DNA from 2 places in the Photobacterium piscicola genome. Region 1 is predicted to be linked to the other one. Evidence: predicted binding sites of a transcription regulator. Region 1 holds the regulator's gene; the other holds the start of a gene.
What was found. Region 1 encodes PurR, which represses purine synthesis genes. Its sites were predicted from a motif close to TNANGNAAACGTTTNCNTNA; they were not measured.

Region 1 (4,221 bases):
AAAGCGCAGTTTAATTATTGTATGTGCTGCTGGTGTGGGGATTACCGTTGCTATTACAGGTCCTATTGGCTTTATTGGTCTGGTGATCCCCCATTTAGGGCGCATGATTTCAGGCCCTAATCATAAAACATTATTGCCAATCTCAGCTATTCTAGGTGCTTTAATTTTACTTGTCGCAGATATGATCGCGCGTAGTGCGTTTGCACCACAAGAACTCCCCGTTGGTATTATTACCGCTATTTTAGGCGCTCCATTCTTCATTTATCTATTGAATAAACAAAAAGGCAGAATCGCATGACGGTAACCTCTGCACGCCCAACTGTCATTTCGGCACGTGATTTGCAATTAACATTGGCAGGAAAAGTATTATTAGATGACTTTAATATTGATATAAAAGCGGGTGAAATAACGGCGCTACTTGGGCCTAATGGCGCAGGAAAAAGCACGTTACTTAAAATACTCTGCGGTGAAATGACACCTGAAAATGGGCAGGTTACATTTTTTAATCGCGATATTGAAGATTGGCAACGATCTGAATTGGCGTGCCATTTAGGTATTTTACCGCAACACAGTTCGCTGTCTTTCGCCTTTACCTGTAAAGAAGTGGTTGAACTTGGCACTATGCCGCTATGTTTGTCACGCCAAGAAATTGACGATATCACCCTCACAACCATGCGTAATACTGATGTTCTTCATCTTGCACCACGCTTATATCCCACGTTATCAGGGGGTGAAAAACAACGAATCCATTTCGCACGCGTGCTAACACAACTCAGTCAAGCTGATGATAAATGTATTCTAATGTTAGATGAGCCAACATCTGCCTTAGATCTCGCCCACCAGCATAAAACGCTACAAATGGCACAAACCATGGCAGCAAAAGGTGCCGCGGTTATCATCGTATTACATGATCTCAACTTAGCTGCGCAATATGCTCAACGTATGGTCATTATTCAACACGGTAAGATTCAAGCCGATGGATCACCATGGCAAGCATTACAGCCTGAAATAATTAACAATGTCTACGGTTGGAACATTTCCGTACATCCCCACCCTGTTCATGGTTATCCTTATCTACTATCCTAGTATTAAAGTTCATCGTCTTTTTGATTATCTCTTGTAAATTTCAGTAAAATTACTGAAATTTACGATTTTTTGTTGATAGTTATCAAATAATTTACTCCCAGACAATTGAAACGTTGCACTACGCGTAACACTCAGTAAAATGTGAACGCAAGCGATTACACTTGAAAAATATGCAATAATTATAAAGCCGCGAATAAATGCGGCTTTTAGTGTTAATACTATTTAAGTATGCAGTAGACACATTATTGGTGCCAAATTGAATAATTAACGAGAGACTTTACCGAAAAACATTGAATTATATTCATCTCAGTAATTACTCAATTTGGTACCTCACGATTAGCTAGAAACATCTCTAGCACCCATTATTAGAAGAATAAATATGGCAACCATTAAAGATGTTGCACGTATGGCTGGCGTTTCAACTACAACAGTTTCACACGTGATCAATAAAACGCGCTTTGTCGCAGAAGCAACACAGAAAAAAGTACTTGCTGCTGTTGAAGAGCTTAACTACGCACCAAGTGCTGTTGCGCGTAGCCTAAAATGTAATACAACCCGTACAATTGGCATGCTAGTCACTAAGTCAACCAACCCTTTTTTTGCTGAGGTTGTACATGGTGTTGAAGAGTATTGCTACCGTGAAGGTTACACGCTCATTTTATGTAACACTGAAGGTAACCTTTCTAAGCAATATGATTATTTGCGCATGCTTGCAGAAAAGCGTGTCGATGGCTTATTGGTAATGTGTTCTGATCTTGATCAGAAATTACTGGATTTACTTGAGCGTCAAAAAGACCTACCAATGGTAGTGATGGATTGGGGTCCAGAAAGCCCACATACTGATAAAATTCAGGATAATGCTGAGCAAGGTGGCTACATTGCGACTAAGTATTTTATCGATCATGGTCATAGCCGTATCGGTTGTTTATCAGGCCACAACGATAAATCAACGTGTCGTGAACGTCTAAAAGGCTTTAATAAAGCAATGGCAGAAGCAAACTTAGCAGTTAACGAAAACTGGATTCTTGAAGGTGACTTTGAGTGTGATTCAGCCGTTGAAGCTGCTGAGAAGTATATTGCAATGACAGATCGCCCAACCGCCATTTTCTGTTTCAATGATATTATGGCAATGGCACTGATCAGTACTTTTGAACAAGCAGGGTTACGCGTTCCTGGTGATATTTCAATTATTGGCTACGACAATATTGATCTTGCGCCTTACTTCGCGCCACCATTAACAACTATCCATCAGCCAAAGCGTCGTTTAGGTAAAACCGCCATTAAGATTTTAATGGAACGCATGAAGAACAAAGATCATGAACCTCAAATCTTTGAAATGACGCCAGCCATCGTTGAGCGCAAGTCAGTAAAGGATTTACGCTAACACGCCCCCTTTTGATTGAGCCAATATTTTTATTGGCTTTTTTATAGCTAATGAATTTCGCTCGATGATCCTACAAAAAATATCTTATTCTCAAAAACATGAACAAACTCACAGATTCATCAGCTTTAATTAATATTAAAACTTACCTTTTTAAAAGATCGAATATAATAGGTCTTGTAAATACATATAATAGTAAGCAAAAGACTTACAAATTATAAATAATACTTCTATATTGATAATATTATTTATAAAGTGATACATGGATGATTTAGAGTAGGAAAATTCTCTCGTAAATAACTTTAATAATAAGTCAATTTACGACTACTTTAATGTTAGGTGACACTCATTTATTCACCGAGTAGAAGTATGGATAAACCAATATTAAAAAACTCATTAAAATTATTAGACCATTTAGGTAATGTTAAATCGCGTTCTATATTTGGTGGCTTTGGTATTTTCGCAGGCGAAGCAATGTTCGCACTTGTGGTTAATAATAAACTTCACCTAAGAGCAAACGCTAAAACTGAAGAGGAGTTTCAACAAGCGGGATTAGAACCGTACATCTATAAGAAACGTGGGTTTCCTGTAATAACTAAACATTACGCAATTCTTGATGAATGGTGGGAAGAACCTGAAAAAATAATAGAGCAAGCTAAATATTCTCTTGAAGCAGCACTTGCTGATAAAAAAGCAAAAGAATGTTGCGCGCCAGCTAGGATAAAAGATTTACCTAACTTACGCCTATCAAATGAAAGAATGCTCAAAAAAGCAGGTATTCAAACTATTGATCAACTATACGATCTTGGTGCACTCAACGCCTATAAGGCATTACAAAAAACACAAGAGGCATCATTAAGTTTAGAATTATTATGGGCTCTAGAAGGTGCTATACATGGCCAACATTGGTCTGTAATACCAGAAAGTAGACGTAACGAACTGCTCGCAAAACTATAATAAATATATTCGTCAACTGGCTAAGTGACGCTTAAGAATAAAGAGGCTCAGTGCCTCTTTAATTTATTTTATTCGATATCTGCATATAATCTTTCCAAACTATCCTTACTTGAACCTGCACTTCCTCTGAACACATCTTACTGTGTACATTAATTATACAGCACAATTAAAAATACACATTCCATGAAGAAATAGTTATCCAAGATCCTGTTTATTCTTTATATCGAAAATCATAGATACATCCTTCATAAAAACGTATTTTTAACGTTCTTGAACGAATATTTATCCAATACCACACTAAAGCATCATTCACCACATAAAATGTAACAATTCATACATTCATTATTGTTATTTGTTCTTTGTTATATCTAATAATTTTTTGAATAATAAAAATTTTTGTCATTAAATGAAATACAATATCACTTCCCTCGGTCTTGCTACTTAATAGTCGATGTGATTCTCATTTAATAAGGACATACCTTGCGTATATTAACCAAAAAAACATTCTCATTATGGGTCAAACCTTTGCTATGGCTTCAAAAACGCCATTTTGGCAATATTCTCAATCCCGCGAAACTATGGGGACAAAAACCAGTGCTTTTCTGGTTAGTGGCTTTGTTCTTTGGTTACCTTGATCGTAAAAAATCACCGATTGATGCAGTGATACGTTCATTAGTCTGTGTACGAGTATCACAACTAAATGATTGTGCTTTCTGTGTTGACGCTAATGGCATGAAATTAGCAGAGCGCTGCCATTCATTAGAAAAAATTAAAGCACTTGCACACTGGCAATCTTC
Region 2 (4,221 bases), 210 kb from region 1:
GTATTAGCAAATCCAAATACCGCAACAGATACTGACTATCAAGGTATTGAAGCAGTGATTGGTCATGAGTATTTTCATAACTGGACAGGTAACCGTGTTACTTGTCGTGATTGGTTTCAATTAAGTTTAAAAGAAGGCCTAACCGTTTTCCGTGATCAAGAGTTTTCTTCAGATTTAGGCTCTCGACCTGTTAACCGTATTGCCAATGTGCGTATTGTTCGTGGTCCACAATTTGCTGAAGATCGTGGCCCAATGTCTCATCCAATTCGTCCTGAAAAAGTCATTCAAATGAATAACTTCTACACATTAACTGTGTATGAAAAGGGCAGTGAAGTGATCCGTATGCTACATACTTTATTGGGTGAAGCAAATTTCCAAGCGGGCATGAAGCTATACTTTGACCGCCATGATGGTACAGCAGCAACCTGTGATGATTTTGCACAAGCAATGGAAGATGCTTCTGGGATTGATTTAAGCCGTTTCCGTCGTTGGTACAGTCAAGCAGGTACACCGGTCGTTAGTGTATCAACCGCTTATGATGCATCAGCGAAGAGTTACGCTGTCACTATTAAGCAGCAAACCCCACCAACAGCCGAGCAAGTTGAAAAGCAACCACTGCATATTCCGTTTGATATTGAATTATACAATAGTAAAGGTGAAGTGATTGCCTTACAAATCAATGGTGAAACAGTACATAATGTACTTGATGTAAAAGAAGCAGAGCAAACATTTGTATTTGAGAATATCGCAGAGCAGCCTGTCATTTCGATGTTACGTGAATTCTCAGCACCTGTGATCTTAGAATATGATTACACTGATGATGAGTTGATTTTCTTAATGGTTAATGCATCGAATGAATTTGCTCGTTGGGATGCGGGACAAATGCTATTAGCGAAATATATTCGTCAAAATGTAGCCCAAGTACAACAAGGTCACAGTGTAACGTTACCTGACGCTGTTATTGATGCGTTCCGTGGTGCATTACTGGATGAAAATCTTGATCCTGCTTTTATTGCTGAAATGCTAACACTGCCAAGTGAAAATGAAATTGCAGGTTGGTATACAACTGTTGACGTTGATGCGATCAATCAGGTTGTAGGTGCATTTACCCAGTTACTTGCTTCTGAAATGGAAGATGAGTTTAGTGCGATTTATCATAGCTTAACGCAAGGTAGCTATAGCTTAGATCATGCGGCAATGGCACAACGCGCACTGCGTAATAAATGTTTGTCATACTTGGCATATACCGCACAAGGTAATGCATTAGTTGCAGCACAATATAAAGCAGCTGACAACATGACAGATACGATGGCCGCAATGTCAGCAGCCAATAATGCGCAACTTGATTGTCGTGCAGAGCAAATGGCTGATTTCAGTGATAAGTGGAGTCATGATGGCTTGGTGATGGATAAGTGGTTTATGCTGCAAGGCACTAATCCTGCGGCAGATGCATTAGAAAATGTGCGTCAGACAATGAATCATCCTACATTTAGCTTGAAAAATCCTAACCGTACTCGTAGTTTAGTTGCAGGTTTTAGTGCTAATAACCCAGTACATTTCCATGCTAAAGATGGTTCAGGTTATGCGTTTTTAACTGAAATATTAACGATTCTAAACACCAGCAATCCACAAGTAGCGGCACGTTTGATTGAGCCTTTACTTAAACTTCGCCAATACGATGCTAACCGTCAACAACTGATGCGTGAGCAACTTGAAAAGTTAGCCGCGATGGATAATTTGGCTAAAGACTTGTTTGAAAAAGTCCAAAAGACACTTGTTCAAAAATAAGTGATTGATGTTTTAACGTGAGTGTAAGCGAAAGCCAGTGACTGATTGATAATAGTCACTGGCTTTTATTTTATCTTATTGTTTTAAAGATTTTATATAACAACGAATGGGGGATTAGCGATGCGCAGTTTTACGTTTACCATTAATATTAGTTACACTCTTTTTCTGCAACATTATTCAGGTGCCACCAGTAGTGTGGTGGTTTTAACTGATACTGGCTTAAAACTCCAACTTCCTGCGGTAAGGTTGCGAGGTTTTTTAACTCATGCAGGTATTACAGGGAAATTTCGTGTCGTCGTTAACAGTGATAATAAACTTGAGGCTATCGAACGCCTTTAACTGTGGTTTTACCTATTTTTAATAGCGACAAATAACGAATGGAAATAATATTATTGCATGCTATTTCACAAAGAGGTCATTGTTCTCACTGCATCAAATGCCATCATTAATCTTATTTGTTTAAATGAAAAAAATAAATAATAGCAAAAATGAAAAGTAAGGAAATACACGTTTGTGGTTAACCGTTTACTCAATCTTTCGTCTACACCTTATTAAAATAAAAAGTATATTTGTTTACTTTTAGTGTAAATAGAATGTATCAGTTAATATTATTGTGTGCTTCAAATGTTACTAGATAGTGCGTTTTACTTGAGCTAACGAAAACGTTTGCTTTTGATGATAATTATTTGAAATTAATGCCACTCATAAGCCATTGTAAATATTGATATAAAATATAAGTCCATGTTTTATTGATAATAATCAAATGAATAGGGATTGTATTTAGCCTTATAACTGTGAATAATACCACCCCGTTTATACGGGATTTTTAATGGAGTTATAATGTTATATCGCATCGCACGATCCGCTATTTTCCAGTTGGATGCAGAAAAAGCACACGACCTCGCTATTCAGAATTTTTCTCGCTTTACTGGTACTCCACTTGATCTCTTTTATCGTCAACATGTTCCTGAGCGTCCTGTTGAAGTTATGGGTATTACGTTTAAAAATCCTGTCGGTCTAGCGGCTGGCCTAGATAAGAATGGCGAATGTATTGATGCATTTGGCGCAATGGGATTTGGTTTTGTTGAAGTTGGTACTGTAACACCTCGCCCTCAGTCGGGTAATGATAAGCCGCGTTTATTCCGCTTGATTCCTGCTGAAGGTATTATTAACCGTTTTGGTTTTAATAACCTCGGTGTCGATAATTTAGTTGAGAATGTTAAGAAGTCGACTTATGACGGTGTGATTGGTATTAATATCGGTAAGAATAAAGATACACCGATTGAAAAGGGTGCTGAAGACTATTTAATCTGCATGGAAAAAGTTTATCAGTATGCAGGTTATATTGCCGTCAACATCTCATCACCAAACACACCAGGATTACGTTCGCTACAATATGGCGAAGCATTAGATGATTTATTATCACAGCTAAAACACAAACAAACTGAGCTAGCTGAATTACATGGCAAGTATGTACCGCTAGCACTTAAGATCGCCCCTGATCTTGATGATCAAGAAATTGTTCAAGTTTGTGAATCACTCATTCGCAATAATATTGATGGCGTTATTGGTACTAATACCACATTAGATCGTACCTTAGTTGAAGGTATGGATCATTGTGATGAAATGGGAGGCTTAAGTGGCCGTCCATTACAAAATAAGAGTACTGACGTTATTCGTAAAATGGCAATTGCGTTGAATGGTGCATTACCGATTATTGGTGTGGGGGGTATTGATTCTGCAATGTCTGCTCGTGAAAAAATCCAAGCTGGTGCGCAATTGGTTCAAGTTTATACTGGCTTTATTTACCATGGTCCACGTTTAGTAAAAGACATTGTTAACGGCCTTTAATATAAACAGCTAAGCCCATCCATCATACGATATTTATTGATAAGCCAAATTGGATCATGCATTCAATTTGGCTTTTTTATATCTACAAATTAAAAAATTAATAAAACTACATAATTAATGATGAAATATTGTCATCATTTTTCCCCTTTTAATTTGTCATCTGTGACGTAAAATTTTATCTATAATCGTTGATACAGAGTAAGAGAGCGAGGGATCCATGCTAACTCCAAACAATTCTTGGCACTGGCGGTTTGATATAAAGCGCAATACATTGATGCTCGATCTTGGCAATGAATTATTATTTTGTGTTTCTATACCAACAAAAAAATTAGTTGAAGAAGCTAGATCAACATTAAAGCAAGTCTTTACGGTAACCGATGTTGCTGCTTACCAAGCGTTTAAAGAAGGGATGGATGAGTTATCACTATCTGAAGCGCGTAAGTCTGAACTGGCACTAAATGCCGTAGCAACGTATCGTTTTCAAAAACCGATAATGGCTAAAAGTTGGTTCTTTACGCCGCAAGCTGGGGCTGATCCTCATTGGGGTGAAGTGGTTATGTTGCAAACTGAGCATGACTGTGC

Region 2: pyrD (quinone-dependent dihydroorotate dehydrogenase) is a predicted target of PurR. The motif match lies at 2,443-2,462, and genes of this name have one in related genera.

Annotation. Positions count from the first base shown of each region.
Region 1 is NZ_CP175534.1:1,692,620-1,696,840, reverse strand. It holds gene ACJZU6_RS08135 (iron ABC transporter permease) at 1-298, shown strand, start outside; gene ACJZU6_RS08130 (heme ABC transporter ATP-binding protein) at 295-1,086, shown strand; gene purR (HTH-type transcriptional repressor PurR) at 1,466-2,470, shown strand; gene ACJZU6_RS08120 (TfoX/Sxy family DNA transformation protein) at 2,837-3,424, shown strand; gene ACJZU6_RS08115 (carboxymuconolactone decarboxylase family protein) at 3,905-4,221, shown strand, end outside.
Region 2 is NZ_CP175534.1:1,901,313-1,905,533, forward strand. It holds gene pepN (aminopeptidase N) at 1-1,788, shown strand, start outside; gene ACJZU6_RS09150 (DUF2835 domain-containing protein) at 1,909-2,127, shown strand; gene pyrD (quinone-dependent dihydroorotate dehydrogenase) at 2,629-3,639, shown strand; gene ACJZU6_RS09160 (cell division protein ZapC) at 3,857-4,221, shown strand, end outside.